Regions from separate parts of the Actinoplanes sp. NPDC049802 genome, predicted to be linked through region 1. Evidence: riboswitches for the same ligand, from Rfam matches in the RefSeq annotation. Region 1 holds a riboswitch; each other region holds the start of a gene.

Region 1 (7,664 bases):
GCAGGGCCGTGTCGTGCTGCGCATCGACGGCGGTTCGGTGTGGTGCGTGGTGACCGACTCCGGTCCCGGCATCCCGAGCGCCTATCTGGACGACGTCCGCACACCGGAGGCGTTCGAGGTCGGCGGTCGCGGTCTGTGGCTGGCACATCGACTCTGTGATGAGGTCACCACGGCCACCGGTCCGATCGGTACCTCGATCGGATTGCGCATCGGATTGGATGTCTTGCCGGATTCCCGGTGAAACAGCAGGTTGAACGCTTTGTGAACCATCATGGAAATGTGAAGCCGCCCTTCCGCTCTCCCCGTGGATCGCCTCCGGCTACATTGGGCCGGTGCTCGGACTTCCTTCACAGGTGACCGCCTGCCTTTTCGATCTCGACGGCGTGCTGACGCAGACCGCACTCGTGCACAGCGCCGCGTGGAAACAAACGTTCGACACCCTCCTGGAATCGTGGGCCGAGAAGCATGATCAGCCCTTCGTGCCCTTCGATTCCGGCGTCGACTACCACCGCTATGTCGACGGCCGCCAGCGTGCCGACGGTGTCCGTACGTTCCTGGCCTCCCGGGGCATCACGCTGCCCGAGGGGGAGCCGGACGACACCCCCGATCGGGAGACCGTCAACGGCATCGGCAATCGCAAGAACGTGCTCGTGCTACAGAAGATCAAGGAAGGCGCCGTCCAGGTCTACCCCGGATCGGTGGAGTATCTGAAGGCCGCCAAGGCCGCCGGTCTACGCCGTGCGGTCGTGTCGGCGAGCGCCAACTGCAAGGACGTCCTGGAGGCGGCCGGGATCGCCGACCTCCTGGAGGCCCGGGTGGACGGCGTCGTGGCACGTGAGCTGGGTCTGCCCGGCAAACCCGCGCCGGATACCTTCCTGCACGGCGCCAAGCTTCTCGGCCTCGACCCGGCGGAGTGCGCCGTGTTCGAGGACGCCCAGGCGGGCGTCGCCGCCGGCCGGGCCGGGCGGTTCGGCATCGTGATCGGCGTGGACCGGGTGGGCCAGGCGGAGGCGCTGCGGGAACACGGCGCCGACGTGGTGGTCACCGACCTGTCCGAGCTCCTCCCTCAATAAAGACCTCGCTTCATCAGTTACGAGAGGCACGACCGTGATCCGTGAACGGGCCTATCCCGTCGACCCTTGGCACATCCGGGAGACCCGCCTCGATCTGGACCTGCTGGCCCAGTCCGAGTCGGTGTTCGCTCTCTCGAACGGCCACATCGGGATACGCGGAAACCTGGACGAGGGCGAGCCGCACGGCCTGCCGGGCAGCTACCTGAACTCGTTCTACGAGCTGCGGCCGCTGCCGCACGCCGAGGGGGGCTACGGCTTCCCCGAGTCCGGCCAGACCATGGTCAACGTCACCAACGCCAAGCTGATGCGCCTGCTCGTCAACGACGAGCCGTTCGACGTCAGGTACGGCGAGCTGCGCTCCCACGAACGTTGCCTCGACCTGCGGGCCGGTCTCCTGGAGCGGGTCGTCGAGTGGGTGTCCCCGTCGGGACAGGGCATCCGGGTGCGGACCGTCCGGCTGGTGTCCTTCACCCAGCGTGCCGTGGTGGCGTTCCTCTACGAGGTCGAGCCCCTGGAGCACTCGGCCCGGCTGATCCTGCAGTCCGAGCTGGTGGCGAACGAGCAGTTGCCGCCGATGAGCAAGGACCCGCGGGTCGCCGCGGTGCTGGACCGGCCGTTGCAGGCCGAGGAGATGATGGAGCAGCCCACCGGCGGCATCCTGATCCACCGCACCAAAGCCAGTGACCTGCGGATGGCCGCGGCCATGGAGCACCTGGTGGAGACGCCGGGCCGGCACGCCATCACCACCGAGGGGCACCCGGACTGGCTGCGCACCACGGTCGCCTGCCGCCTGGAGCCGGGGCAGAAGCTGCGGGTGGTCAAACTGGCCGCCTACGGGTGGTCCAGCATGCGCTCGCTGCCCGCTCTGCGCGACCAGGTGGGCGCCGCTCTGGCCAGTGCCCGGCTGGACGGCTGGGAGGGCCTGGTGCAGCAGCAGCAGGACTATCTGGACGCGTTCTGGGACCACTCGGACGTCAAGGTCGAGGGCGACCCGGAGGTGCAGCAGGCGGTCCGGTTCGGCCTCTTCCACACGTTGCAGGCCGGTGCCCGGGCGGAGCAGCGGCCGATCGGCTCCAAGGGCCTGACCGGACCCGGCTACGACGGCCACACCTTCTGGGACTCCGAGACGTTCGTGTTGCCGGCGCTGACGTACACCCAGCCGTCCGCCGCGGCCGACGTGCTGCGCTGGCGGCACTCGACGCTGGACCTGGCCCGGGAGCGGGCGCAGACCCTGGGCCTTTCGGGCGCGGCCTTCCCGTGGCGTACGATCCGCGGCCAGGAGTGCTCGGGCTACTGGCCGGCCGGCACCGCGGGCTTCCACATCGCCGCCGACATCGCCGACGCGGTCCGCCGGTACGTGCAGGCCACCGGTGACTTCGACTTCGAGCGTGAGGTCGGCCTGGAGCTGCTGGTGGAGACCGCGCGGCTGTGGCGGTCGCTGGGGCACCACGACCGGCACGGGCGGTTCCACATCGACGGCGTCACCGGGCCGGACGAGTACACCGCCGTGGTGAACGACAACATCTACACCAACCTGATGGCGCAGCAGAACCTGATGGCCGCCGTCGACGCCTGCAAGCGGCACCCGGACCTGGCCCGGCGTTTCGGGGTGGACGACGAGGAGGCGGCCTCCTGGCGGGACGCGGCGGCGGCCGTGCACGTTCCGTACGACAAGGAGCTGGGCGTCCACCAGCAGTGCGAGGGCTTCACGCGGCTGCAGGAGTGGGACTTCGAGGGCACCCCGCCGGAGGGCTACCCGCTGCTGCTCAACTACCCGTACTTCGACCTGTACCGCAAGCAGGTGGTCAAGCAGGCCGACCTGGTGATGGCGATGTACATCCGGGGCGACGCGTTCACACCGGAGGAGAAGGCGCGCAACTTCGCCTACTACGACGCGCGTACGGTGCGGGACTCGTCGCTGTCGGCCTGCATCCAGGCCGTCATGGCGGCCGAGACCGGGCACCTCGAACTGGCCCACGACTACCTGGGCGAGGCCGCCCTGATGGACCTGCACGACCTGCACCGCAACGCGCGGGACGGCGTGCACGTGGCGTCGCTGGCCGGGTCCTGGATCGCGCTGGTCGCCGGCCTCGGTGGCATGCGTGACTTCAACGGCCAGCTGAGCTTCGCGCCGCGGCTGCCCAGCCGGATCAACAACCTGGAGTTCTCGCTGCTCTGGCGGGGCCTGCGGCTGCGGGTGAACGTGACCTCCGACGAGGTCACCTACTCGCTGCGCAACGGCGGCGGTCAGGCGCGGCTCACCCTGGTCCACCACGGCAAGGAGACCGAGGTGACCCAGGTGCGGCCGGTGACCATGCCGATCCCGGCCGCGGTGCCGCCCGGCCCGGCGCCGGCCCAGCCGCACGGTCGCGCCCCGGTCCGCCGATCGGTGCACTGATCAGCGAAAACGGCCCCCAACCCGATCGGGTTGGGGGCCGTTTTCGTGACGTCGGTCAGAGCATCGAGACGTGTACGTGGTCGGTGTGGGCACTGACCCCGTGGTATTCCTTCCAGCCCGAGGCCGGGAACCAGATCATCTTGTTCCAGATCACGTAGTAGATGCCGAGCTCGTCGGCGTTACGGACCAGGAACGCCATCAGGTCGTTGCCGTACTTGAATTCCCTGTCGGTGTCGTAGACCGAGAATCCGCTCTTCTGCAGCGACCAGTCACATGCCCGGCCCTTGGGGTGTTCGTACGGCCCGCCGGAGCGGTAGCAGCCGACGAACATGTTGAAGCCGGCCTTCTTGGTCTGCTTGTACATGTGCAGCGTGCGCTTGGTCACACAGCCGCCGGTGGTCGGGTCGTCCTCGGTGCAGCCCTCGGGGGAGAAACCGCCGGACGAGTTCCGTGGGGCGGGGGCGGCCTCCGGAGAGTCGGCCACCACGAAGCCCTTGGTCACGGACTTGCCGCCGACCAGCCGGAACGCCTTGTCGGCGGCGTCCTTCTGCTTCTTCATCACGGCGGCGTTCTGCTGCTGGGCCTTGACCTCGGCGTCCAGTTTCGCCTTGCTGTCGGAGATCTCGGCGATCGCCGCGTTCAGCTCGCGCAGCTTGGCGTCGTGCAGCCTGTTGATCTCCTCGAGGGAGACCGCCTTGCTCAGGAAGTCACCGGAGTCGCTCGACCTGAGCAGGAAGCCCATCGCGCTCAGGTTTCCGGTCATGTACTGCTGTTTGGCGATCTGGTCCACCTCGGGGATCAGCTGATCCCGCCGCTTCTCCGCCGCCTTGATCTGAGTGGCCAGCTTGGCCTGTGCCTTGGTGGACTGCGCCACGGCGGACTTGGCGGAGGCGTAGCGCCGGTTGGTCGACTCGATCACGTCGTTGAGAGTTGCGTCCTCTTCCTCCTCCTGGGCGGAGGACGAGGAGCCGCCTGGCTCGGCCGCGGCCGGAGTCGCGGGCGCCATGAACATCAGGGCGCTGACCAGCGGCGCCAGGGCAAGTATCAGCCACCGGCGGGGACTTACTGCCATCAACAGTTCCTTCCGTGTCACCGCCGACCGAGTTAGCTGACGGGTTCGGGACGGAAGCGATCCCTACCGCAAATGCGGATACACCCCAGTGACCTGGTTCCCCGGCTCGTCTCGCGACGATTGGGCGGCGGCCTGCCGGCAACTCGGGGGCGGTGCCGTCCTGGCAGGACCGGCGGCAAGTTTACCCGAGATATCGCTCCGGATCAGACCTCAGGAACCGCTAAAAGCGTTACCGGTCAAACACATTCCGTAATTGCAATCACCTGGCGTGGTGGCGTAATTGCGGGGCGTACGAGAACTGTCGATCTGTCGATCGAGTGGGTATGGTCGGTTCGGTTCCCGTGCGGGGGCCGCCGCCTAATCGCCGTCAATGGCGAGCCGGGGAACCATATTCTCCTCGGGGTGAATCCGCTACTAGCGGTAGGGATTTCCTTCGTCCCGAACCCGTCAGCTAACCCGGCCGGCGGCCGACGGAAGGAAATGCCTGTGCAGCAGAACACTGCGCGGCGATTAGCGGCGTTGCTGGCGCTGCTCGTCACCGCGTGCGGACTGGCCGTCGCATCGCCGGCCACCGCGGCCCCCCGGCCGTTCGCCGCCCCCGGAGACTCCGGGGACGACGGTGAGGGCGGCTCCAAGTCCCTCATCGAACGACTCGAGAAGGCCTCCAGCGGTTTCGTGGAGGCCAAGAAGAAGCTGAAGGCCTCCAAGGAACAGCAGGTCAAGCTGACCGCTGAACTCAAACGGCTGGACGCCGAGCTCGGTCCGCAGCAGGACAAGCTCGACCTGATCGCCACGCAGGCGTACACCTCGGGCCGGGCCGGGCCGATGACCGCCGTGCTCGGGGCCGACTCGGCCGACGGCTTCCTGGGCCGGGCCGAGACGCTGGCCATCGTGGCGGCCGACCAGAACCGGGCGATCGAGAACCTGAAGACCACCCGGGAGAACCAGCAGAAGGCCAAGGACGCCCTCGACATCGCCATCAAGGACCAGCAGAAGCAGGTCACCGTGATGGCGAAGCAGAAGGCCCAGGCCGAGGCCGCGCTCAAGGCGGCGAACCAGGGCGCGGCCGCGTCGTCCTCCTCTGACGGCGGCAGCAGCGCCGACGCGGACCCCGGGCCCAGCGGATCGAGCTGCAACCTGGACGACCCGACCGGCACCGGCGGCTGCGTCACCGCGACCCTGCTGCACGCCTACAAGCAGGCCCGGGCGGACGGCTTCACCCGGTACACCAAGTGCTGGCGTACGCAGAACAGCGGCGAGCACCCCAAGGGCCGGGCCTGTGACTTCTCCTCGGCGAAGGGCACCTTCGGCGGGGACGCCACCGGCGGCGACAAGACGTACGGCGACAACCTGGCGAACTACTTCATCAACAACGCGGACGACCTGGACGTGTTGTACGTGATCTGGTATCGCCGGATCTGGTTGCCGAGCAGTGGCTGGAAGTCGTACAGCGGGGCGGGTGGCGACCCGTCCAGCGACCACACCAACCACGTGCATCTGTCGGTCAACTGAACCACCGGGGGAGTGCGGGGCCTACCTGCGGGCGAAGGCCTCGTACTCCTTCATCACCTCGTTGGTCGGCCCGTCGGCGCGGATCTCGCCGGCCTCCAGCCAGATGCAGCGCTCGCAGGTGTCCCGGATCGACTGCTCGCTGTGGCTCACCAGGAACACCGTGCCGGCCTGCGCACGCAGCTCCCGGACCCGGGCCTCGCTGCGCTTGCGGAACTTGGCGTCACCGGTGGCCAGCGCCTCGTCGATCAGGAGCACGTCGTGCTGCTTGGCCGCCGCGATCGAGAAACGCAGCCGGGCCGACATGCCCGAGGAGTACGTCCGCATCGGCAACGACGAGAAGTCGCCCTTGTCGTTGATGCCGGAGAACTCGATGATGCCGTTCTTCTTCGCCTTCACCTCGGCCGGCGACATGCCCATCGCGAGGCAGCCCAGCTCGACGTTGCGGTCACCGGGCAGATCGTTCATCAGGGCCGCGTTCACACCCAGCAGGGACGGCTGGCCGGCCGCGTAGATCGCGCCCCGGGAGACCGGGAGCAGGCCGGCCACCGCGCGCAGCAGGGTCGACTTGCCCGAGCCGTTGGTGCCGATCAGGCCGATCGCCTCGCCCTTGTAGGCGACGAAGCTGACGCCCTTGACCGCGTGCACCTCACGGATGTTCGCGCTCTTGGTCCGGGTGGCCAGGCGCTTGAAGCTGGCCAGCGGGCTGGAACTCCCCCCGCCCGCCTGGTGGACGCGGTAGATGATGTGGGCCTGGTCGGCGATGACGGTGGGGATGCGCTCGTTGTCAGCCACGGCCGTAGCCCTTCTCTCCGCGCCAGAAATAGACGAAACCGCCGATGCCGACGGCCAGGCTCCAGGCCACGGCCTCGATCCACAGTACGGTGGGCGTGTTGGCCCGCGGGGCACCCTCGAGGAGCGCGTGGCGCATCAGTTCGATGTAGACCAGCAGCGGATTGGCCTCGACCACCTGCAGCTGCCAGCCGGACAGGCCGGCATTCTCGAACCTGGTGACCGGGTAGAGCACGGCCGAGCCGTACAGCCAGAACCGCATGATGAACGGGATCAGCTGCTTGACGTCGCGCACCTTGGAGCCGTAGCGGGCCATGAAGAGGCCCAGGCCGACGTTGAAGAACGAATGGAGCACCAGCACCACCGGCACGATCAGCCACTCTGCGGTGATCGGCTCACGGGTGACCAGGACGATGCCGGACAGGACGACCAGGGCGACCATGAAGTTCCGGATCTCCACCAGGGCGGCCGAGAGCGGCAGGCTCGCGCGGGGGAAGTGCAGCGCGCGGATCAGGCCCAGGTTGCTGGTGATCGCGTTCGTCCCGCTCTGCACCACCGACTGGGTGAACTGGAAGGTGAAAACCCCGACGCAGAGGTACGCGATGAAGTTGTCCATGTCGCCGTGAGCCTGGAGGATCACGCCGAAGATGACGTAGTAGACCGCCGCGTTGATGACCGGGGTGAGAACCTGCCACACCGCGCCGAGCTTGGTATTGCCCAGTGCGGAAGTCATCTTCGCGCTGGAGTGCGCCCGGATGAAGTGCCGGTACGCCCATAGCTGCCGGGTGTACTCCGGAAGGCTCGGAAGCCGACCGGACGC
Region 2 (7,664 bases), on a different contig from region 1:
GGTAAATATCGGCCCCCATCACGCAGATCACTCAGCCACCCTGGCAGCCTCCCACGGAACACCCCGGTCGCCATGACGCGAACCCGAAAAGAGTCGTACCCCGTCGTTACGATCCTGTTCCTCACATCCGCCACAGTCAGGAGCCCAGCATGTCCTTCCAGGCATACCTCGATGCGATCGAGGCCAAGACCGGCAAGATCCCGGCAGACCTGGTCGCCGAGGCACACACACGCGGCTACGGCGCCGATACCAAAGCGGGCGATATCGTCCAATGGCTAAAGCACGACTATGCGCTCGGCCGAGGCCACGCCATGGCCCTCGTCCACGTGATCAAAAATGGCACGACGATCAGTGACAAGCACCTCGGCACCGGCACCACGCACAGCGACCCCAGCACCGAGCTGCGGCTCGATGGCAAGGCCAACCGGGGCGCTTGACGGCGGCGGTTCACTCACGGTCAGAGCCATAAGACCTTTCAAATGGCACGGACCACACCAATTCACCGCGGCCACCACGTCCCCGCACACGGCGGCAACCGCCTCGCCCGTCGCATTCCAGGCTCGTCGCCTCGGTTCACTGGGAGCGGCGCCCCGCGCGCACCGGGCGGGGCGCGGGAGTCCCGCTCGTGGTGAACCGGGGCCGCCGTCGGGTATCGGGGCACCGCACGCGGGCACGGAGCCCCCGAGAACCCGGCAAGCCGCAGGGCAGGGCACCGGTCATCGGCGACCGCAACAGGCCGACATCGACCCCCATCACGCAGGTCACTCAGCGAAAACGCACCCACGTTCGCCTTGGTGCTGACAGCGGACGCGGGTCTGTTCGGGCCTGGTCAGTCGGTGCGGCGCACCCGGGCGCGTTCGGGCCGGATGGTCTTGTTCAGGTCGGGCCACGACCGGGCCGGCGTCGACCGCCTCGGGCGCCGCGGCGGCTTCGACGCGGAACGGGCTCAGTCCTCGGTGACGGCGCCCCGCATCGGCTTGGTGCACAGCACGTCGGGGCAGGGCAGGTAGCCGAGTTGCCGCCAGAACCGCAGCCCGGCCTCGTTGTCCGGCAGCACGAGCAGGTTGACCCGCGGGCAGCCGAGGCGAACGAACCGGGCCTCCAGCTCCTCGACGAGGCGGGTGGCGATGCCCTGACGGCGGTGGTCGGGGTGAACGGCGAGGCGCAGAATCCAGCCACGACGGCCGTCGTAGGCACCCATCACCACTCCGGCGATCCGGCGGCCGGTCTCGGCGACGAGGAACAGTTCGGGGTCACGGCCCAGTTTGGCCTCCAGTTCGGCACGCGGGACGACCTCCCGGCCGGCGGCCTGCCATACGCGGGTCACGGTGTCGTAGTCACGCCACTCGAATTGCCGGATCACCGCGACCCCTCTCCTATCGGTGAAGCCCTGGTGGCGATGCGATCCTTCGCACCACCGCCAGGGCTTCCTAGGATTCTAGTCTGACAAGGGTGCTGCTCAGGCGGCCGCCGCACGCAGCAGTCGCTGATGTTCGGCGAGGACCGCGGCGGCCTTCTCCGCCACGCTCCTGACCAGTGGATCGCTACCCTCGGCCAGCTGGGTCGCGACGAGCCGGCCGGTCTCCCGGCTCACGGTCAGCTGCGTGTCGATGAAGAGGTCGTCGATGGCCCCCTTCCCCGCGGCCGCGTAGCGCCCGGCCAGGGCGGTCTGTTCGGCGGTGGCCGTGTCGGGCAGCCTGACCTTCAGTTTGCGGGCCGCTTCGGCGAGGGCCGCGTTCAGGTGGATGTGGTCCCGCATCAGGGTGGCCGCCAGCTTCTTGACCTCGGCGTCGCCGGTCTTGACCCAGGCGATCCGGCCCTGTTCGACCTCGGCGTTGTGGATCTGGTGGGCGGCCCGCAGGAACGCGGTGTCCTGCTCGGATGGTTCGGCTTGGGCCGCGGTCGCCGGCAGCCCTACGAGAGCGGCGGCGCCGATGGCGGCCGCGATACGTCGCAACAGCATGTCAGCAGCCTAACTACGGCAAATCGTCATTTTCGGTACTCACCGGGTGCTGGCCCCGAGGTGCTCAACCGCCCGCGGGCACCGTGAGCGCCCGATACGACCCCGGCTTGGTCAGAGGTCCGCCGACCGAGCGGGCAGCCGGTGACGGCGCGCGTCAGCCCGGCGGCCGCGTCGCGGCCGGGACGGCGCAGCGAGGCCGCGTGGCACGGCGGGACGGGGTGGTTCGGCGGGGGCGGCGCACGGCGTACCGATGAGAGAATTGACGCCGTTGTATTGGGAGCGCTCCCATGCAACGATGTCGCTCTATCCCCGTCACGACGCCCCGAAGGAGCCGCGAATGCGTGCTCTCCCACGGCTGGCCCTGGCCGCCCTCCTGGTGGCGATTCCGGCAGCCGCCGTCACCGCCACCGTGGCCGCGCACGCGGCCGAGGACCCCACCCTCATCACCGTCCTGACCAGCGACTTCGAGGATGGCACCGCCCAGGGGTGGGCCGGCCGGTCGGCCGAGACGGTCGCGCACAGCACCGCCGTGGCGCACGCCGGCACCGGCAGCCTGCTCGTCTCGGGGCGGACCGCGGCCTGGCAGGGGCCGTCGCTGGACGTGCTGGACACCTTCGAGAAGGGCACCGCCTACACCATCTCGGTGTGGGTGCGGATGGCCGAAGGCTCGGACAACGCCCGGCTGAGCGTGGAACGCCACACCGGTGGCGTCGCCGCCTACGACCAGATCGTCGGCAACACCGCGGTGACCAGCGGATCGTGGGTCAACCTGACCGGCCGGTACACACTGGCGACCGACGTCGACCTCCTGCGCGTCTATGTGGAGACGGCGTCGACGACCGGGTCCTTCCACATCGACGACGTGACCGCCGGTCATGTGCCGGCGCTACCGGTCCAGACCGGCATCCCGTCGGTGAAGGACGTGGTCACCGAGTTCCCGGTGGGCGCGGCGATCACCGGCGCCGAGACCGTGACCGGACATGGGCAACTGCTCACCAAGCACTTCGACACCGTCACCCCGGGCAACGCGCTCAAGTGGGACGCCACCGAGCCGTCCGAGAACAATTTCACGTACGCCCAGGCGGACCCGCTGATGACGTTCGCGAAGGCCAACCGGCTCGCCGTTCGCGGGCACACGCTGGTCTGGCACAACCAGACACCGGCGTGGGTGTTCACCGGCGCCGACGGCCAGCCGATGACCGCCACCGCCGAGGACAAGGAACTGCTGCTCGCCCGCCTGGAGAACCACATCCGCAACGTGGCCGCCCACTACGGCACCGACATCGGGGTCTGGGACGTGGTCAACGAGGTGATCGACGAGGGTCAGGCGGACGGCAACCGGCGCAGCGGCTGGTACACCGTGACCGGTCTCGACTACATCCGCACCGCCTTCCGGGTGGCGCGCGAGGCGGCCCCGCACGCGGTGCTCTGCATCAACGACTACAACACCAACGTCACGGCCAAGCGGGACCACCTGTTCAACCTGGTCAGCACGCTGAAGGCGGAGGGTGTGCCGATCGACTGCGTCGGGCACCAGATGCACGTCAACGTGAACTGGCCGAGCGTCGCGGAGACCAAGGCGATACTGGACAAGTTCGTGCCGCTCGGCGTGGACCAGCAGATCACCGAGATGGACGTCAGCATCTACACCGGCAACAGCGAGAACTTCACGACCCCGCCCGCGGACCGGCTGCTCAAGCAGGCGTACGTCTACCGGGACATGTTCGCGCTGTTCCGCCAGTACCCGGGCGAGATCACCTCGGTGACGCTGTGGGGCCTGGCCGACGACAAACACCTGGCTGGACACCTTCCCGGTGACCCGTAAGGACGCGCCGCTGCTGTTCGACACCAGGTTGCAGGCCAAATCGGCGTACTGGGGTGTGGCCGACCCCAGCAAGATCGGGACCTCGCCGTCGCCCAGCACGTCGTCGGGCTCGGCCTCGCCGTCGGCTTCGGTTTCGGCTTCGGCTTCGGCCAGCGCCGGCCCGTCTGCCGGCACGGCGTCGTGTGCCGTCACCTACCGGGTCACCGGCAGCTGGCCCGGCGGGTTCCAGGGCGAGATCAAGATCAGCAACACGGGTACGGCCGCGTACAGCGGCTGGAGCCTCCACTGGCAGTACACCGGCGGTCAACGGATCACCCAGCTGTGGGGCGGCGCGCACACCCAGTCGGACACCGTGGTGACCGTCACGAACGCGTCCTGGAACGGCGGCGTCCCGGCCGGCGGCTCGACCACCTTCGGGTTCCTCGGCAGCTGGACCGGCGGCAACCCGGTTCCGGCCGCCTTCACCGTCAACGGGAGCGCCTGCACGATCCTCTGAGTCACCCCGCGCCGCTGTCCCGTCCTCGAGGGCGGGACAGCGGCGCTGGTTCGGGCCGGGTCGTCGTAGCGGGCAGGGCGGGCTGGACGGTCGGTCACTTTCGGCGAACCGGCGGTCGCACGGGCACGCGGACCGGGGGATCACTGCCGGGGCCACGCAGAGCGACCGTCCAGCTTTCGTCGTGTTCCCTTTCACAGATCAACACCACCAGAGGGTCACCAACCACGTTCGCACCGTGTCGACAAACCTCGCACCGAGCTTCCAAACCGGACATCACCCAGTGCCGTCGCGACCGTGCGTGACGAATGCGGCGGTCGGGAACCGTCGCGAGCTGGGCTATCAAGGAGGAGCGGCGGGCACCAGCCCGCCGGTCGTGCCGATCCGGACCACGCCGAGCCCTGCCCCGGTCCGGCGGCACGCGCCCGCATGACGAGTCATGAGGCAACCGGGGGCAGGGACGGGGGAACCACATATCGGTCCTCGACCGGCACGCCGCACGCGGCGGCCGGACCACGAGGGCCTTGGGGTGAAGCCGCCGACGTGCGGCCGGGCAATCCTTCGCGCCCGAATCCGACAGCTAACCCCGCAGGCGTGCCGGAGGGATTCCTTCACCGTGCGCGTAAGCACCTCCGACCGGCCCGCCCGTACCCTGGGAACCGGCACCGTAGCCCTGTCCGTGGGTCTCGGCCTTCTCACCGGAGGGCTGGGCACACCGCAGTCGGCCTCCGCCGCACCGCGGACGTCCACCATCGCCGTCACCTGGGCAAAGCCACAGGCCGGCACCACCGTGAGCACGGCCACCGTCACCGCCAAGGCACAGGCGGCGGCCGGCGCCCGGGTCGTGACCGAGGCGGCCCGGCACAAGGGCAAGATGTACAAGTTCGGCGCGGCCGGGCCCAAGCGGTTCGACTGTTCCGGCTTCACGCTGTACGTCTACAAGAAGGCGGCCGGCAAGAAGCTGCCGCACAAGGCACACTCGCAGCAGCGGTACGGCAAGTCCGTGGCCAAGTCGAACAAGCGCCCGGGTGACCTGATCATCATCCGCAAGGGCACGCGCGGCGTCCACGCCGGCATCTACGCCGGTGGCGGCAAGATGTGGTCGGCGCCGCGCACCGGCAAGTCCGTCTCCAAGCAGAAGATCTGGAGCAGGAACTACGTGGTCCGGCGCCTGGTCTGACCTCGGTGTGGCGCCGCCCGCACTCGCCGACGTGGCCGGGTGCGGGCGGCGCTGTCCGCGACGGCCGGCCGCCGGATCTTCAGAGAATCTTCATGGTTTGCCGGGGCGTTCGTTGACGGCGACCGCCGACGGTGGACAGGTCAGTTCTTCGCCGGCATCGAGAAGCGGACCGCCACACATGCGCCAGAACGCAGCAACCGCCCGCCCCGCGACGCGGCAGGCCACACGCCCGCCGTCACCGCGTGCCGCCGCACGATGGCCGATCGTCGCCGGCCTGGTCGTCGCGGCGCTGGCAGCGGCCCTGGTCGCGTACGCGGTACGCAGTTCCGCCCCCGACAGCCACCCGACGGCCGACGGGTTCGGCCACGTGCACGGCATGGCCGTCGACGACACCGGCGCCCTGTTCGTCGCCACCCACGTCGGCCTGTACCGCGTCCAGGACCGGAACACGGCCGTGCGGGTGTCGGCCGAGACGCCGGATCTGATGGGGTTCACCACCGACGGGCCGGGACGGTTCCTCGCCTCCGGGCATCCCGGCGCACACGGCGACGGCCCGGCGAACCTCGGCCTGATCGAATCCACCGACGGCGGCGTGACGTGGCGCAACACCTCGCTGGCCGGCGCCGCCGACTTCCACGGGCTGCAAGCCGCGCACGGCGCCGTCTACGGCTACAACTCCACCGACGGCGTGTTCATGGTCAGCACCGGCCGGGAGACCTGGGACCGCCGGTCGGCGGGCGCGATGGGCGCGTTCGCGGTCAGCCCCACCGACGCGGACACGGTGCTCGCCGTCACCCGTGCGGGCCTGCAACGCTCCACCGACGGCGGGCGCACCTGGCAGCCCGTTCCCGGTGGCGGCGGCTTCGCCGCGATGTCCTGGACCACCGCCGGACTGTGGGGCATCGGCCCGGACGGCGCCGTCCGGCAGTCGGCCGACGGTGGCACGACCTGGCAGCAGCGCGGCACCGTGCCCGGCGAACCGCATGCGGTCACCGCCGGAGCGGGCGCCCTGTACGTGGCGGTCACCGGCGACACCATCTTCGCCAGCCGTGACAGCGGCGTCACCTGGGTCCCGCACTACTCGCCGCGCTGAACCGGCGCCGGCTGCCGCCCGCGGTCCCGGCCGCCGGGGCAGGATGGTGGATCGTGAGCACACAGATCCTGGTCGTCGACGACGAGCAGAGCCTGGCCAAGGTCGTCGCCAGCTACCTGCAACGCGACGGCCACCAGGTGCGATGCGTGTACGACGGGCCGTCGGCCGTGGCCGCCGCCCGCGAGCAGCCTCCCGACGTGGTGGTTCTCGACATCGGGCTGCCCGGCTTCGACGGCCTCGAGGTGTGCCGGCAACTGCGGACCTTCACCGACTGCTACGTCATCATGCTGACCGCCCGCGCCGACGAGGTCGACAAGCTCGTCGGCCTCGGGGTGGGCGCCGACGACTACCTGACCAAACCGTTCAGCCCCCGCGAACTCGTCGCCCGCGTACAGGTCATGTTGCGCCGGCCCCGCGCCACCACCTCCACCGCGGCGGTGGTCGAGGATCCGCCGCGCCGGTTCGGGCCGTTGAGTATCGACGTCACCGCCCGCGAAGTCCTGCTCGACGAGCGGCCGGTGCCACTGACCCGTACCGAGTTCGACCTGCTGGCCGCGTTGTCGGCCCGGCCGCGGCTGGCGTTCAGCCGCCGGCAGCTCATCGACGCCGTCTGGGGTGACGACTGGGTGGGCGACGAACACCTGGTCGACGTGCACATCGGCCACCTGCGCCGCAAACTCGGCGATCACGCCGCCGGCCCACGGTTCGTCCGCACCGTCCGCGGCGTCGGCTACCGGATGGGCGACGGCTGATGGCCCGCCCGCACATCGGGCTGACCGGGCGGCTGTTCGCCGCTCAGGCCCTGGTCGTGCTCGCCGGCGCCGCCACCCTCGGCGCGGTCACCGTGCTCGCCGGCCCGGCGATCTTCCACGAGCATCTGCGGCAGATCTCCCCCGCCGCCGGCGCCGAGGTCACCCACCACGTCGAGCAGGCCTACACGTCAGCCAACAGGATCGCCCTGGCTCTCGGGCTCGCCGCCGTGCTGGCGACGGCGCTCGCGGCGAGCGCGCTGCTGGCCCGCCGGGTGGCGCGCCCGGTCCGCGAGCTCGCCGCCGCAGCCGCCGACATCGCGGAAGGCCACTACGACGTCCGGATCACCGCCCCCGGCAT
Region 3 (7,664 bases), on a different contig from region 1:
CCGGCCGGGCGTCCGGTCACCCGCCTCCCGCCGCTTTCGCTCCATCGGCTGGCTACGACGGTTGTATCTGGCTTCACCAGGACGGCTTGAGCCGGACCCCCTGTCGGTCGGTGACGGCTTGGGCTGGCCCCACTTGGCGATCTCTAGACCGGCTTTCTGTTGACAGCAGGAACATGCTCGGATGAAACGGACAAACTCCATTGGCAAAGGACAGGTGTGCACGGATCACGCCTATATGTGTCCCGGAAACATGACACCCGCAACGGGTGTCATCACACCCACCATGGGTGTCGGGTTCTCAGAGGACACATCGCTCGGGACGCGGGCCCGGTCCGCCGGGCAACACGGCGCCATGACTGATCGGCAGGTCAGCGATGCCGCAAGCTACGGCTTGCTTCTCTGTGCGGCCTTCGTCGGTGTTTCAGCGTCCCTGAGTGGCTGCCGGTGGATGGCGGTGGGGTGAGCGTGACTGGGCAGCACAGCCCGGCGGCCGGGTGAGGGCTCGCGCCGAACTCTGCTGGGCCCGGCGCCACGCCGACAGCCGCCGTTGCGGGTCAGGGCCCGGTGCCCGTACCGGAAAGGAAAGCCGCCGCCGAGGTGGGAAGCTGAATCGGTGATCGTGGCTGCCGCCGGGACGGGAAGCTGGATCGGTGATCGTGGCTGCAGTCGGGACGGGGAGCTGGATCGGTGTTTGTGGGCTGCCGAGATGGACCGGTGGTCGGGGGCGGTGCTGAGGCGGGGAGGCCGGGTCAGGCGGGGGCGGTGCTGAGGCGGGGAGGCCGGGTCAGGCGGGGGTGGGGGTGCGGCGGGCGGTCTGGCGCCAGCGCAGGATGATCGCCGTGGAGAGGACGAAGCTGAACGCCGCCGGGGCCAGAGTGAGGAAGTTCATGTCGCCGGGGGCGACGACCGCGGCGCCGATCACGGCGTAGGTGACCGTGGACGGGATGGCGGCGATCGTGGTGCCGAGCAGGTAGCGCTTGCGGCACACGCTGGTGGTGCCGTAGGCGTAGCCGACCAGGCCGAACGGGGCCAGTGGGAGGAACCGGACCAGCAGCACGGCGGCCAGGCCACGGCGGTTGAGCCAGCCGTCGAGGCGGGCCAGGCGGCTTCCGGCGCGGGCCTGAAGGGCGCCACGGCCGGCCCAGCGGCCCGCGTAGTAGGTGGCGACCGCGGCGATCACCGCGGCGGCCAGGGCGGCCGCCGCGCCGGTCACGGCGCCGAGCAGGGCGCCGCACGACATCGTGATCAGGGTACGGGGAACGAGCACCGACAGGAGCATGCCGCCGAGGACCGCCACCGCGAACACGGCGCTGGGGCCCATGGCGGACAGTGTGTCGGCGATCTCCCGCAGCGGCAGCACGGCGGCGAGGCCGGCGAGGGCGCCGACCCCGGCGCCGAGCAGGGCGAACCGGATCAGACGGCGCTTCCACCCCATCGTGGTGGCGGCGGGAACGACAGCGTGGTCAACGGCCTGAGGGTCCGCGGGGAGTGCAGCGCCCCGCGGGGCGATCAGGTTGTCGGTCATGCAGGCCTACCGCCCCAGGTGTCGTCGTTGCAGGACTCGGTGGTGCCGGTCTATACCGGGCTCGCGGCGGCGAGCCGTTCGTTCCGTAGGCGTTCGCTCCAGGTGTCGTCCAGGGGCGCAAGCCTATCCGCGCCGGTGGCCCATTTCAGGAGCAGATCGGCGAGGGCTGGGTTGCGGGCCAGTGCCGGGCCGTGCGAGTAGGTGCCCAGGATCTTGCCTGCCCAGGCCCCCTCGGTCTGGCCGTCGTTGCCGATGCCGCCGGTCACCCGGGCGAGGGGAGCGGCGTGCGTGCCCAGATGGGTCCGTCCTCCGTGGTTCTCGAAGCCGGTCAGCGGGGGCAGGCCGAGCCGCGGGTCGATGTCACCGCGCAACTCGCCGACCGCGCGGGTCTCGCCCCGGTCGGAGCTGATGTCGAGCAGTCCCAGCCCGGCGCACTTGGCCCCCTTGGCAAAGAACGAGTGACCGAAGAGTTGGTAACCCGCGCAGATGGCGAGGACCGCGGCGCCCCGGGTGACCGCCTGGTGCAGGCCGCCGTCGGCGAGCAGCCGCTGCGCCGCCAGGGCCTGCGGACCGTCCTCGCCGCCACCGATGAGGTAGATGTCTGCGCTGTTCGGCATCCGCTGGTCGGAGCGGACCTCGTAGGTCTCCACCGGGATGCCGCGGTCGGCGGCCCGGCGGGCCAGGATCAGCATGTTGCCCCGGTCACCGTACGTCGACAGCAGATCCGGGTAGATCCACACGATCCGCAAGGCCTCAGTTGACACGGTCCAACTCCGCTCGGATGTCCTGGAACGCCGTGTAGTTGGCGATCACCTCGAGGCGGCCGGGCGGAACGGACCGCAGCGCCTCGTCGAAACTGTTTACGTGCCGGAAGGGCACTTGGTTCACCTGGAGCCGGACGGCCAGGTCGAACGCCCGGTCGCCGGTGATCAGGACCGGCCGGTCGCGCAACGGTGCGAAGTCCACGTCGTAGAGCCACGACGTGTCCAGTCCGTCGGGGTCGCGGGCGTTGATGGAGAGCAGTGTCGGGGCCTGGTCGGCCATGTCGAAGGCCTCCAACCAGCTTGCCGGGTTCTTCGCGAGCAACAAGCGGATGTTGCGACCGTCACGGTCGACCTGGGCGTACCGCCCGGCGATGGACGCCACCCGGGAGAGCCGGGGGAGAGCCTCGATCGGGCGGACCCCGAACTCGCCGGCCACCGCCAGCGCGGTGGCCGCGTTACCGATGTTCACCCGGCCGGGAAGCTGGAGTTTCACCAGGTGCCAGTCACCGCGGGGGTCGATCACTCCCTCGTCCTCGACCACCCAGTGCGGGCGTGGCCGCCGCAGCGGGCAGCCGGTGCACCACCAGTCGCCGCCGGACCGCTCGATCGGGTGGCCGCTCTCCGGGCAGACGAACGAGTCGTCGTGCCAGCGCTGGCCGGCGCTGAACCAGGTGGTCTGCCGGCTGCCGGCCGCGGCCCACACCACCATCGGGTCGTCGGCGTTGGCGACCACCCGGATCTCGGGGTGGCCGGCCAGCGCGGTCTTCCACAGCTGCGCCATCATCGCCACCTCCTTCGCCCGGTCGAGCTGGTCGCGGGAGAGGTTGAGCAGGGCCACCACCTTGGGCCGGGTCTGGTCGATGACCTGGGCCAGGTAGTGCTCGTCCACCTCCAGCACGGCGAACGGGGTGTGCCCCTCCTTGGCCAGTGCCGAGGTGTGGCCGGTCGGCATGTTGGCGCCGAACGAGTTGGTGGCGACCCGGCCGAGCACACCGACCGCGGCCGCGGTGAGCCGGGTGGTGGTGGTCTTGCCGTTGGTGCCGGAGACCAGGGCGACGGCGCGGCCCGCCGCGAGGTGGGCGAGGAGATCAGGGTCGATCTTGAGGCCGATCCAGCCACCGATCACCGAGCCGTCGCCGCGACCGGCGGCCCTGGAGAGCGCGGCCGCGGTCTTCGACACGGAGGTCGCGACCTTGGCGATGAGAGGCATTCCGTCCGTCACGCCAGCGAGGGTACCGGAAGGGAACGTTACGTCGAGTTGCCAGACGGTCAAGATCACGGACTGGCACGTGTTTCGTCGGGTCCGGACGATTCGGGCGTGCTCACGGCAGGGGGACGGACTTTTTCTGTGTTCTGATTCACCCGTAACGATCTACTGATTGTGATTGCGCGATCACTTTGAGCGACGGCATTTGTCTCGGTCAGGTAACAAACTGGACACCTGCCAATGTGCCAATCACGGAGAGTGATCGATCCGGCGCTGACGATCATGGCTGATTTCAGGTAGCAAAGATTCGCCGGCGGCACACCGCCCGCCGGCCGCACCGGATCGGTTCACGCCGAGCCCTGCCCCGGGCCGGACGGTGCGACACCGCAGTCAGCCAGACCACGACAAGGCAATCGGGGGCAGGGACGGGGGACCCATTCGCGGTCTCTCCCCGCGGCGCCCGGCTTCCACGGGCGGCGCATCCGGGGGGACCTTGGGGTGAAGCCGCCCACCCGCGGCCGGGCATGCCTTCCCGCCCGAACCCGACAGCTAACCTCGCAGGCGTGCCGGAGGGATATCTCTACCGTGCACGAACTCAGTTCGCGCCGGCGCCGTCGCACGTCTGTCGGCACCGGTACCGTCGCACTGTCCCTGGGTCTCTGCCTCTGCGCCGGCCAGCTGGTCGCCGCGTCGCCGGCAGCGGCCGCGACAGCCACCGTCAACCCGGTGACCGCGAGTGCGGCAGCCGCGAAAGTCACGCCCCAGATCGCCACGAAGACAAGCACTCGCAGCCTGGCGTGGGGCTCCACCCTCAAGATCACCGCCAAGGTGATCGACCCCTCCACCGGCCAGGTCGCCAAGGGCACGGTCCGTCTCCAAGGCTGGAGCAACGGCGCCTGGCGTACCTGGGACACCGACACCGTCAAGAGCGGCTCGGTCACGCTGACCGCCAAGCCGACGAAGACGGTGTGGGTTCGGACCCTGTTCACCGGGACCGGCTACAACCAGCAGGCCACCACCAAGGTCAAGGTGCAGGTCCGTGCCAGCGGCGCCAAGGTGCTGGCGGAGGCCAAGAAGCACAAGGGTGCGCTCTACCTGTTCGGCGCCGCGGGCCCCAAGCGCTTCGACTGCTCCGGGTTCACCAAGTACGTCTACAAGAAGGCGGCCGGCAAGAGCCTGCCGCACAAGGCGAACTCGCAGCAGAAGTACGGCAAGTCCGTCTCGAAGGGCAACAAGAGGATCGGTGACCTGATCGTCTTCCGCAACGGGTCGTACGGCTACCACGCCGGGATCTACGCCGGAAACGGCTACATCTACGACTCGCCGCACAGTGGTGCCCGGGTCGGCAAGCACAAGATCTGGAACAGCAATTACGTCGTACGGCGTCTCGTCGCCTGACGGCCTTCGCGCAGCGGTCGTGGTTGGTTCCTTCGCGCAGCGGCCGTAGTAAGTAAGGCATAGCGACAGCACACGCCTGTGGGGTGTGGCCCGGTTCGGGTCACACCCCACAGGCGTCTCCGTGTTCCCCCACGTTCCTCCACGGGCGGCCGCCGAAGCCGTCTCCGGGGCGGGTTTTCGCCCTCGGAGGGCTCGATGTCGGAAACCGGACGGGGTTGATCATGCTCCGGCCCTCCACTCCGCTCCACCGCCTGTGAACAGGGAATTCGTCCGCGAAGACGCCTCGCAAGCGATCGCTTTCGGGTTGCAGGTGGAGGGAAGTGGAGTAGAGTGGGGCGCAGTGGCAGGGGCGGAGGGACACAGCCGGACCTGCCGGCCCGAGTTGACAGGCGGCCCACTCTTCCGCGAAGGAGCGGGGCGCCACGGCAAAGGGGTGGGGGCCGATGTTCCTCGGCACACACACTCCGCGCCTGGACGAGAAGGGCCGGCTGATCCTCCCGGCGAAGTTCCGTGATGAGCTGGCGGGAGGTGTCGTGATCACGAAGGGGCAGGAGCGCTGTCTTTACGTGTTCCCGATGCCGGAGTTCCAGCGCATCGCCGGCCAGCTCCGTGAGGCGCCGGTGACGAACAAGGCAGCCCGGGCGTACAGCCGGGTGTTCTTCGCCAGCGCGCACGATGAGGTGCCCGACAGGCAAGGCAGAGTCACGATTCCTGCCCATTTGCGGGAGTATGCCAGTCTTGGTCGCGACCTTGTGGTGATCGGCGCGAGCACCCGGGTCGAGATCTGGGACAAGCAGTCCTGGGACGACTACCTCTCGGCGAGCGAGGAAGAGTTCGCCGGCATCGAGGAGGGGGTGCTGCCCGGCGGACTGTAGGGGTGTGGCACTCGGTGGGCCGCCGGTGCGGCCTGGGACGCCATTCCCGCCGTACTGCGAGATCTCCAGCCGCTCCCGCTCCTGGCGCCTCTTCCCCGGCGCCAGGCGTGTGTTTCCAGCCGGTTCGCCGGCGCGGGGACAGAGCGGATGGGGATCTGGCGGTACGGAGGGCGGCCGGGCCGGACAGCAACAGTGTTTCCTCGCGTGTGCGGGGATTGATCCGGGGGGTCGACATGGGGGAGCCGCGGGGCACGCATGTGCCGGTGCTGCTGGAGCGCTGCCTGGAGCTGCTCGCTCCGGCCCTTCGCCTGCCGGGCGCCGTCCACGTCGACTTCACGCTGGGTCTGGGCGGGCATGCCGAAGCGGTTCTCGAGCGGTTTCCCGATGTGGTCCTCGTCGGACTGGACCGGGACACCGAGGCGCTCGCGCATTCCCGGCATCGCCTGATCCGGTTCGGTGACCGCGCCCGGCTGGTCCACGCCGTCTACGACGAGTTGCCGCGGGTCCTCGCGGAGCTGTCGATTCCGGCGATCCACAGTGGGCTGTTCGATCTCGGGGTGTCCTCGTTGCAGCTGGACGAGGCGGACCGCGGTTTCGCGTATGCGCAGGACGCCCCGTTGGACATGCGGATGGACCAGTCCCGCGGGGTGACCGCCGAGGAGATCGTCAACGAGTACCCGCCGGGTGATCTGGTGCGTGTTCTCCGGCAGTACGGCGAGGAGAAGTTCGCGCCACGGATCGTCTCGTCGATCGTGCGGGAGCGGGCGAAGGGGCGGATCACCTCGACCGCCCGCCTGGCCGAGCTGGTGAAGGACGCCATCCCGGCCGCCGCGCGGCGAACGGGTGGAAATCCGGCAAAAAGGACGTTTCAGGCATTACGCATTGAGGTGAACGGCGAGCTGGAAGTGCTCGAGCGAGCGGTTCCCGCTTCCCTGGACGCGCTGGCGCCTCAGGGGCGCCTTGTGGTGATGAGTTACCAATCGTTGGAGGACAGGATCGTCAAGCGCGAGCTCACCGCGAGGTCGCGCAGCACCGGGCCGGTCGACCTTCCGGTCGAGCTGCCTGGTACCGGTCCCAGTCTGCGGCTGCTGACCCGCGGGTCCGAGCCGCCCAGCGAGGCGGAGGTGGCGGCGAATCCGAGGGCGGCCTCGGTGAAGCTGCGCGCGGTGGAACGGATCGACGAGCAGGAGCAGAGCCGGAAGCACAACCAGGCGGTCGGGGCGGTCCGCGAACGGCCCCGGATGTCTACAACTCGCGGGGGACGAGGGCGGTTACGCCCGGGGGCGAACGAAGAGGGGGAGGGACGAGCATGAGCGAGCGATCCGACGCGCCGCGGCCGGGGGGCCGTTCGGAGCGGCCGCGCGGGAACGCCGGGGTGAGCCGCGATGCCGAGACCGGAAGCAGCGGTGTGCGGGGGGCACGCCGGTCCGGTCGTTCCGACACGCGCCGGTCAGGGATCCGGGGCCGGGAGGCGGCCGAGGCGGCCGCGCCGGTCGACGGGGCCACCGCGCTGAACATCGAGGTGACCGGCGACGCGCCGCCGGTCGCGGGCCGCGCCAAGCTGTGGGTCGCGCCGCCGCTGCCGATCCGCGCGCCGCGGGCCACCTTCGCGGCGGCCATGATCGCCGTGGTGCTGGCCGGTGTGGTCGGCATCCTCCTGATCAACACGAAGACCGTCGAGCGGTCCTTCCGCCTCGAGACACTCCGCAAGGAGAAGGTCGCGCTCGACAAACAGCAGCAGGAGCTGAACCGGCAGCTGGTCGAGAAGTCCGGTCCGGGCAACCTGGCCGCGGCGGCCCGCCGGCTCGGCCTGGTGCCGGCCGAGCCGCCCGGGCTGATCAGGCTGCCGAACGGGGAGATCGTCTACCCGCCGAAGCCGGCGAAGGGTGGTCCTG
Region 4 (7,664 bases), on a different contig from region 1:
GTCGGCGCAATTCCCGGTGTCACCGACGTCCAGGTCGACCTTGCCTCCGGCACGGTCACCGTCACTAGTGACCAGCCTGTCGACGAGACCGCGGTGGCCGCGGCCGTCGACGAGGCCGGATACGAACTCGCGAGGTAGTCATGAACACCGCCATCAAGCTGGGCGGCTTCGGGGTCGGGCTGGCGGCCGTGTTCACGGCCGCCCTCGGTCTCGGCAGCCTCTTCCCGGCAGCCGCACCCGCCACCCCGGCCGCCCACGACGGCGGCCATACCAGCACAGCACCCGAGCAGAACGCCCCACCGGCAGCGGTGCTGCCGGTCGGGCTACAGATCAGCCAGGACGGCTACCGGCTCACCCCACTCAGCGGCAGCCTCTCGACGGGCACACCGAAGCCGTTCCGATTTCAGATCACCGGCCCGGACGACCGGCCGGTCACCGCCTACACGACCAGCCACGACAAGGACCTGCACCTGATCGTGGTCCGCCGTGACCTGTCCGGCTTCCAGCACGTACATCCCGAACTGGCCGCCGACGGCACCTGGTCGATCCCGCTCGCGGTGCCCGAGGCCGGTCAATACCGCGTCTTCGCCGACTTCCAGCCCACCGGCCACGACGGGCTCACCCTCGGCGCCGACGTGCCCGCTCCCGGTGACTACCAGCCCGCGCCGCTTCCTGCGGCCGCCCGGACCGCGACGGTCGACGGCTACACGGTCACCCTCACCGGAGACCTCACCCCCGGCGCCTCGTCGAAGCTGACCCTGTCGGTCAGCAAGGACGGCCGGCCGGTCACCGACTTGCAGCCCTACCTCGGCGCGTACGGCCACCTGGTCGCACTGCGCGACGGCGATCTGGCGTACCTGCACGTGCATCCCGACGGCGAACCCGGCGACGGCCGCACCACGCCCGGCCCCGACGTCGCCTTCCACGCCGAAGTGCCATCCACCGGCGCCTACCGGCTCTACCTGGACTTCCAGCACGACGGGAAGGTCCGTACCGCCGAGTTCACCGCCGTCGCCGGCACCGCAACCGTCACACCGAGCAGCACCCCGGCCACGACCGCGGTGCCCGCGACGCCGAGCCCGTCCGGGCACGACGCCGACGGCCACACCCACAACTGAGGAGGAGAGCGTCATGGCAACCGTCGCCGGGCCGCTGCCCGTGGCCCCGAACCAGATCGAGCTGGCGATCGGCGGCATGACCTGCGCCTCCTGCGCCGCGCGGATCGAGAAGAAACTCAACCGCATGGACGGCGTGGTCGCGACCGTCAACTACGCCACCGAGAAGGCCAGCGTCGCCTACCCCGACGGGGTGAGCGCCGAGGATCTGATCGCCACCGTCGAGAAGACCGGCTATACCGCGAAGCTTCCGCCGCCACCACAGCAGACCGGCGACGACCCGGCCGAGCAGGCGCAGCCGGTCGACGAACTGCGTGGCCTGCGGACCCGGCTGTTCACGTCGATCGTGCTCAGCGTGCCGGTGGTGCTGCTGGCGATGGTGCCGGCCTGGCAGTTCACCTACTGGCAGTGGCTGTCGCTGACCCTGGCAGCACCGGTCGTCGTCTGGGGCGGACTACCGTTCCACAAAGCGGCCTGGACCAACCTGCGCCACGGCGCCGCGACCATGGACACCCTCATCTCCATGGGCACGATCGCAGCGTTCGGCTGGTCACTGTGGGCACTGTTCTTCGGCACCGCAGGCACACCGGGGATGACGCACCCATTCAGCCTCGACATCGGCACCACCGACGGCGCCGGCGCCATCTACCTGGAAGCCGCCGCCGGCGTCACCACCTTCATCCTCGCCGGCCGCTACTTCGAGGCCCGCTCCAAGCGCCGCGCCGGCGCCGCCATGCGTGCCCTGCTGGAACTCGGCGCCAAAGACGTCGCCGTGCTGCGCGACGGCACCGAACGACGGATCCCGGTCGCCGACCTGGCGGTCGGGGACAGGTTCATCGTGCGGCCGGGCGAGAAGATCGCCACCGACGGCGTCATCGAGGACGGCACCTCCGCGATCGACGCCAGCATGCTGACCGGCGAGTCCGTGCCGGCCGAGGTCGCACCCGGTAACCCGGTCGTCGGCGCGACCGTCAACGTCGGCGGCCGGCTGATCGTGAGGGCCACCCGGATCGGCGCCGACACCCAGCTCGCACAGATGGCCAAGCTGGTCGAACAGGCCCAGACCGGCAAGGCCGCCGTCCAGCGGCTCGCCGACCGGATCTCCGGCGTTTTCGTGCCGATCGTGATCGCCCTAGCCGTCGCCACGCTCGGCTGGTGGGTGGGCACCGGATCGGGCTGGACGGCCGCGTTCACCGCCGCCGTCGCCGTGCTGATCATCGCCTGCCCGTGTGCGCTCGGCCTCGCGACGCCGACGGCGCTGCTGGTCGGCACCGGCCGCGGCGCGCAGCTCGGCATCCTGATCAAAGGCCCCGAGGTCCTGGAGTCGACCCGGACCGTGGACACCGTCGTGCTCGACAAGACCGGCACCGTGACCACCGGCCGGATGAGCCTGGTCGACGTGGTCCCCGCCGCAGGCGTCGACCGCGAGCAGCTGCTGCGGCTGGCCGGGGCGGTCGAGGCCGCCTCCGAGCACCCGATCGCCCAGGCGATCGCCGCCGCAGCCGCCGACAGTGCGCCGCTGCCGCAGGTGACCGGGTTCGCCAGCACCGAGGGCCTCGGCGTGACCGGCACCGTCGACAGCCACAGCGTGCACGTCGGCCGCCCGGCGCTGCTGCGCCAGGCCGGGCTGACGGTGCCCGCCGACGTCGAGCAAGCCGTCGCTACTGCCCACACCGCCGGGCAGACCGCCGTGGTCGCGGGCTGGGACGGTCAGGCCCGCGGCGTGCTCGCTGTCGCCGACACGGTCAAGCCGACCAGCCGCGCCGCCGTGGCCCAGTTGCGGGCGCTGGGCCTGTCGCCGGTGCTGCTCACCGGGGACAACGAGACCGTCGCCCGGGCGGTGGCGGCGCAGGTCGGCATCGACGAGGTGATCGCTGAGGTGCTGCCTGCCGACAAGGTCGATGTGGTCAAGCGGCTGCAGGAGCAGGGCAAGGTCGTGGCGATGGTCGGTGACGGCGTCAACGACGCGGCCGCTCTGGCTCAGGCCGATCTGGGGCTGGCGATGGGCACCGGCACCGACGCCGCGATCGAGGCGTCCGACCTGACGCTGGTTCGCGGTGACCTGATGGCCGCCGCTGACGCGATCCGCCTGTCGCGGCGCACCCTGCGCATCATCAAGAGCAACCTGTTCTGGGCCTTCGCCTACAACGTGGCGGCTCTGCCGCTGGCCGCGGCCGGCCTGCTCAACCCGATGATCGCCGGAGCGGCGATGGCGTTCAGTTCGGTGTTCGTCGTCGCCAACAGCCTTAGGTTGCGCCGCTTCACCAGCATCACGAAGTAGGACGTACGACAGCGCCGCCTGCACCCCCGCCAAGGACGGGTGCCGGCGGCGCTGTTCGATGCCCGAGCAAGACGCACGCGGGCATGCGCGTGGTCAGACCAGGCGCCGGACCACGTGGTTCTTGCTCCAGATCTTCTGCTTGGTGACCGTCTTGCCGGTTCGCGGCGCGGCCCACATCTTGCCGCCACCGGCGTAGATGCCGGCGTGCGTGCCCTTCGTGCCCTTACGGATGACGATCAGGTCACCGGGGCGGGCCTGGGACTTGGCGACGGCCTTGCCGTACCGCTGCTGCAGGTGGGCCTTGTGCGGCAGCTTCTTGCCCGCCGCCTTCTTGTACACGTACATCGTGTAGCCCGAGCAGTCGAACCGCTTGGGGCCGGACGCACCGAACTTGTACTTCTTGCCCTTGTGCTTCGCCGCTTCGGTCAGGACCCGGTTCGCGGCCGCCTTGGACTTGGCGGCCTGGGACGCCGCCGCCTTGACGGTGATGCCGGTCTGGCTGAACGCCACGCTGGTCTGCGAGGACACCTGTGTGGTGGCGACCGTCGCGGCGGAGGCGGACTGCGGTGTGCCGAGCCCGCCGGTCAGGAGACCGAGACCCACGGACAGGGCGATAGCGCCGACTCCCAGGGTACGGGCGGGCCGGCTCAGGGTGCTTACGCGCACGGTGAAGGAATCCCTCCGGCACGCCTGCGAGGTTAGCTGTCGGATTCGGGCGCGAAGGTTGCCCGGCCGCACGCTGGCGGCTTCACCCCAAGGTCCTCATGTCCCGGTCGCCGCAGTGCGGCGTGCCGGTCGAGGACCGCTCGTGGTTCCCCCGTCCCTGCCCCCGATTGCCTCATGACTCGTCATGCGGGTTGTGCCGACGGACCGGGGCAGGGCTCGGCGTGGTCCAGGTCGGCACGACCGGCGAGCCTGTGCCCGCCGCCCCTCCTTGATAGCCCAGTCGGCGCCGATCCCGGCTCCCGGAGATGATTACACTCAGTGATTGGCGTGCCGAGACGTGTCCGATTTGGAAGACCGGTGCGAGGTTTGTCGACACGGGCTGCTCATACATGATGGACCCAGGGTGGTTTTGATCTGTGAAAGGGAACACTCGATCTCGTACGTGGTAGCTGTGGGTGGCCCCGGCATTGTTCCCCGGTTTGTCGCGCCCGAGGCGACTGCCGGTCGGTTGATCGTGGCCGACCGTCCGACGCTCGTCGCCCGAACCGACGGCTATCCCTGAATTTGGGGGTCACCGGGTGGGCGCCCGGATGGTGTCCGTTGCGGCGACGACCGCACCGGAAGGCGGGCCCTGCAGCGATGCAACCGAGCCGCAACCACCAGACCTTTCAACCGGCCGTGCCGTCGAGCGATGAGGCAGACCCGATCAACCGCATCGTCCGACGATGGAGTCGGCACTAATCAGGGCGGCCATCGGCGTTCGAGAATCTGCGAGGAGGCAAGATGTGAACAACATCTTCGTCCTGTCTGCCCTGGGCGCGGACACCTCGCCCAGCGGCGGGCGTGCCGGGAGGCTGATCACCGCGCTCGTGGCGCTGGCCCTGGCCGGGGGCTTGAGTCTCGCTGCCGCGCCCGCGCACGCGGCAGCCCCGTCGGCGCAGCAGCAGGCGATCGCGGGCGGCTACACCGTTTCGCCGGCCGCCGGCAGCGGCTTCATCCGAGCGGCGCTCGGCGCCGATGCCACCACCGCGGCCTTCCAGGACCGTCTGGACCGCGCTTTGCAGCACATGCTGGACACCGTGCTCGGCCCCGGCCGTTCGACGGTCACCACCAACGTCGAACTCGACCTCGACCAGGTCGTGACCTCCCGCACCACCTACCAGCAGGATCCGTCCGCCGGTGCCCTGTCCGAACGGATCAGCGAGCGCTCCTACATCGGCGACAACGGCGGCACCCGGTACGACAGCAGCAGCGCGTCGCGCGTCAACGCCCTCGACGAACTGCACGAGACCCGCCGTGAAGCCCCCGGCGACATCATCAGACTGAGCGTCGCCGTCCTCGTCGATGAAGCCGCCGCGGCGAACCTCGACCTGGCTCAGGTCCGTGAACTCGTCGCCGTAGCCGCCGGTGTTGGTGCCGGCCGCGGCGACCGGGTGACGGTCGCCGCCATGCCCATGCGCACCGCTACAGCCACTCCCACCGACAACGCCGTCGCGCAGCCCGGCACCGCATCCCCTGCCGCGCTACGGACGGCACTCATCGCCGCGGTTCTGATCCTGTTGACCTGTGCCGCGCTGCTGGCCGTCGGCAAGCAACGGCGCCGGGCCGCGGCGGCCTCGGCGGCAGCCGACCGGCGAGAGCTGCTCCGGGCCCAACTGCACGTCCAGCGCACTCCGGTCCCGGCTGCGGCAATCGCTACTGCCTTCGACGAGGACAGGCGACAGCAACGGGCGGTCGGGTCGGTCGACCCGGCGCAGGCCGCGCAGCAGCTGCGAGAATGGATCGGCCCCGGCCGGTAGGAACGGGCGGCCGACTCAGGACTTCACGAGGCGGGCGATCGCCGCGCTCGCCTCCTTGATCTTCGCGTCCACGTCGCCCTCCGCCGCGGCGTGGACCACGCAGTGCTTCAGGTGGTCCTCGAGCAGGCCGACGGCTACCGCGTGCAAGGCGCTCTTGGCGGCCGAGATCTGGGTCAGGATGTCGATGCAGTAGGTGTCCTCGTCGACCATCCGCTGCAATCCGCGGATCTGCCCCTCGACCCGCTTCAGCCGGGCCATCAGCGCCTGTTTCTCCGCCGAATACCCGTGCGGCCCGGCCGGTTTCGCCTCACTCATTCCGTGCAAGATACCCGGCACCGGTATCAGCCTGTCTCGGCTGCGGACCCGTCCCGGCAGTCGCCGCGCCCGCTGGAGTGACCCGGCGGCCACCGAGCCGTCGATGTCGTAGCCTGGCCCGGTGACCGGACCGTGCCAGCCGACAGCCCCGTGGCTGCTGCGCTGGCTGCTGATCGTGGTCACCCTTGCCGGTGTCGGGCTCGTGCAAAGCACACACTGCGCCGACGGACCGATCGGCGCGCACTACGTGGGACACGCGCCTGCCGCCGAACACCATCACGACGTTTCGGATCACGGCGTGGCGGCGATCGGGCAGCACGTCCCGGAAGGCCGGACGGCAGACACTACAGCCGGGCACTGCGAGGTCAGCGCTCCCGTCGCCGAACCCGCCGTGCGAGCCGGCACCGTCGCGCTTCCGGCGCTGACCGCCTGTGCCGACAACAGCGCAGCCGGCACGACGATGCCACCAATGGCGTCCCGGGCACCTGCTGTCGCCCTGACCCAACTCGGTGTAAGCCGCATATAGGACACCGCGCACGCATACGCATCCCGATATCGCCGGATGCGTGCTCGTGCCTGCCCGGCGGCCCGGCATACGTGGCCGTCACGCCCCCGCCCGGCGGTGGTGTCCACCTGTTCCCTGCGCGGAAAGCCGAACCCTCGTGAACCTTCACGCCCTCCCCGCTGCCCTGCTCACCCATCAGCGCCAGCGCCAGTCCCAGCGGCATCGCTCGAGCGGCGGCCGCCACCTGCCGGACGCGGGGGCGCTGCCGTGACCGAGACCCTGCCGCCGCTGCGCACCACCCACCTGTTCGACGCCGCCGGGGGACGGTGGTGCTTCGACCTGTGGGACGGGACCGGCCGGCCGGTCGTCTTCATCCCCGCGGTGCTGTTCGACCGGACCTGCTGGTGGCCGACCGCGGCCGACCTGCGCCCGTACGCCACCGTCGTCGCCGTCGACCTGCCCGGGCACGGCGGTTCGCCCGGCCGGGACCGTTACGAACCCGACGATCTCGTCGACGATCTGGCCATGCTCATCGACAGCCTGCAACTGCGGCGCGCCCCGGTGATCGTCGGGCACGGCGCGTCAGCGACGCTGGCGGCCCTGTTCGCGGCACGCTACGCCACTCGCGCCGTGGTAGCCGTCGACCCGATCCCCGCCACGGGCCTGTGCGCCGACGTCGACACCTATCTGCGCGGCCTGCGGCTCACCGAGATCCCCGGGCAATATCGCGGCCTCGTGCGAACCTCGCATGACCCGCGCCTTTTGGCCGCCTATGCGACCGGTCTGCGGCACCGGCGCCCGGCGACCGCCACGATCGGCGTCACCCCTACCCGGCTCGCCGTGTACAGCCGGCCACCGTCCGAGCCCGAGACGGATCCGCAAGCCGCCGACACGTGGCGACAGGAGGTCTACGACGTTCCGGGCAGATTCGCCTCCCTCGCCGCAGGCCGCAGGTTCATCACCGACCTGCGGGCACTGCTGTG

What was found. Region 1 has a riboswitch for cyclic di-AMP ahead of AB0I88_RS07590 (hypothetical protein). Riboswitches for the same ligand answer to the same signal wherever they lie in the genome.
Region 2: it holds a riboswitch for cyclic di-AMP, as region 1 does, so the genes downstream of both, AB0I88_RS22330 (C40 family peptidase) here and AB0I88_RS07590 (hypothetical protein) in region 1, are expected to answer to the same signal.
Region 3: it holds a riboswitch for cyclic di-AMP, as region 1 does, so the genes downstream of both, AB0I88_RS14620 (NlpC/P60 family protein) here and AB0I88_RS07590 (hypothetical protein) in region 1, are expected to answer to the same signal.
Region 4: it holds a riboswitch for cyclic di-AMP, as region 1 does, so the genes downstream of both, AB0I88_RS32830 (C40 family peptidase) here and AB0I88_RS07590 (hypothetical protein) in region 1, are expected to answer to the same signal.

What each region holds. Positions count from the first base shown of each region.
Region 1 is NZ_JBFAMR010000007.1:139,332-146,995, forward strand. It holds gene AB0I88_RS07570 (ATP-binding protein) at 1-241, shown strand, start outside; gene AB0I88_RS07575 (beta-phosphoglucomutase family hydrolase) at 333-1,073, shown strand; gene AB0I88_RS07580 (glycoside hydrolase family 65 protein) at 1,108-3,471, shown strand; gene AB0I88_RS07585 (hypothetical protein) at 3,527-4,543, opposite strand; cyclic di-AMP (ydaO/yuaA leader) riboswitch at 4,548-4,680, opposite strand; cyclic di-AMP (ydaO/yuaA leader) riboswitch at 4,888-5,025, shown strand; gene AB0I88_RS07590 (hypothetical protein) at 5,024-6,055, shown strand; gene AB0I88_RS07595 (ABC transporter ATP-binding protein) at 6,077-6,847, opposite strand; gene AB0I88_RS07600 (ABC transporter permease) at 6,840-7,664, opposite strand, start outside.
Region 2 is NZ_JBFAMR010000031.1:88,898-96,561, forward strand. It holds gene AB0I88_RS22305 (DUF4287 domain-containing protein) at 150-437, shown strand; gene AB0I88_RS22310 (GNAT family N-acetyltransferase) at 947-1,363, opposite strand; gene AB0I88_RS22315 (DUF4142 domain-containing protein) at 1,460-1,963, opposite strand; gene AB0I88_RS22320 (endo-1,4-beta-xylanase) at 2,301-3,788, shown strand; gene AB0I88_RS22325 (cellulose-binding domain-containing protein) at 3,778-4,284, shown strand; cyclic di-AMP (ydaO/yuaA leader) riboswitch at 4,714-4,891, shown strand; gene AB0I88_RS22330 (C40 family peptidase) at 4,898-5,461, shown strand; gene AB0I88_RS22335 (F510_1955 family glycosylhydrolase) at 5,640-6,554, shown strand; gene AB0I88_RS22340 (response regulator transcription factor) at 6,608-7,306, shown strand; gene AB0I88_RS22345 (HAMP domain-containing sensor histidine kinase) at 7,306-7,664, shown strand, end outside.
Region 3 is NZ_JBFAMR010000017.1:24,035-31,698, reverse strand. It holds gene AB0I88_RS14635 (VTT domain-containing protein) at 785-1,525, opposite strand; gene AB0I88_RS14630 (glutamine amidotransferase) at 1,576-2,289, opposite strand; gene AB0I88_RS14625 (MurT ligase domain-containing protein) at 2,279-3,499, opposite strand; cyclic di-AMP (ydaO/yuaA leader) riboswitch at 3,941-4,075, shown strand; gene AB0I88_RS14620 (NlpC/P60 family protein) at 4,223-4,894, shown strand; gene mraZ (division/cell wall cluster transcriptional repressor MraZ) at 5,338-5,769, shown strand; gene rsmH (16S rRNA (cytosine(1402)-N(4))-methyltransferase RsmH) at 6,003-7,082, shown strand; gene AB0I88_RS14605 (hypothetical protein) at 7,079-7,664, shown strand, end outside.
Region 4 is NZ_JBFAMR010000070.1:8,682-16,345, reverse strand. It holds gene AB0I88_RS32845 (heavy metal-associated domain-containing protein) at 1-138, shown strand, start outside; gene AB0I88_RS32840 (hypothetical protein) at 141-1,118, shown strand; gene AB0I88_RS32835 (heavy metal translocating P-type ATPase) at 1,132-3,396, shown strand; gene AB0I88_RS32830 (C40 family peptidase) at 3,490-4,062, opposite strand; cyclic di-AMP (ydaO/yuaA leader) riboswitch at 4,069-4,257, opposite strand; gene AB0I88_RS32825 (flagellar M-ring protein FliF C-terminal domain-containing protein) at 4,848-5,861, shown strand; gene AB0I88_RS32820 (metal-sensitive transcriptional regulator) at 5,877-6,176, opposite strand; gene AB0I88_RS32815 (hypothetical protein) at 6,298-6,702, shown strand; gene AB0I88_RS32810 (alpha/beta hydrolase) at 6,949-7,664, shown strand, end outside.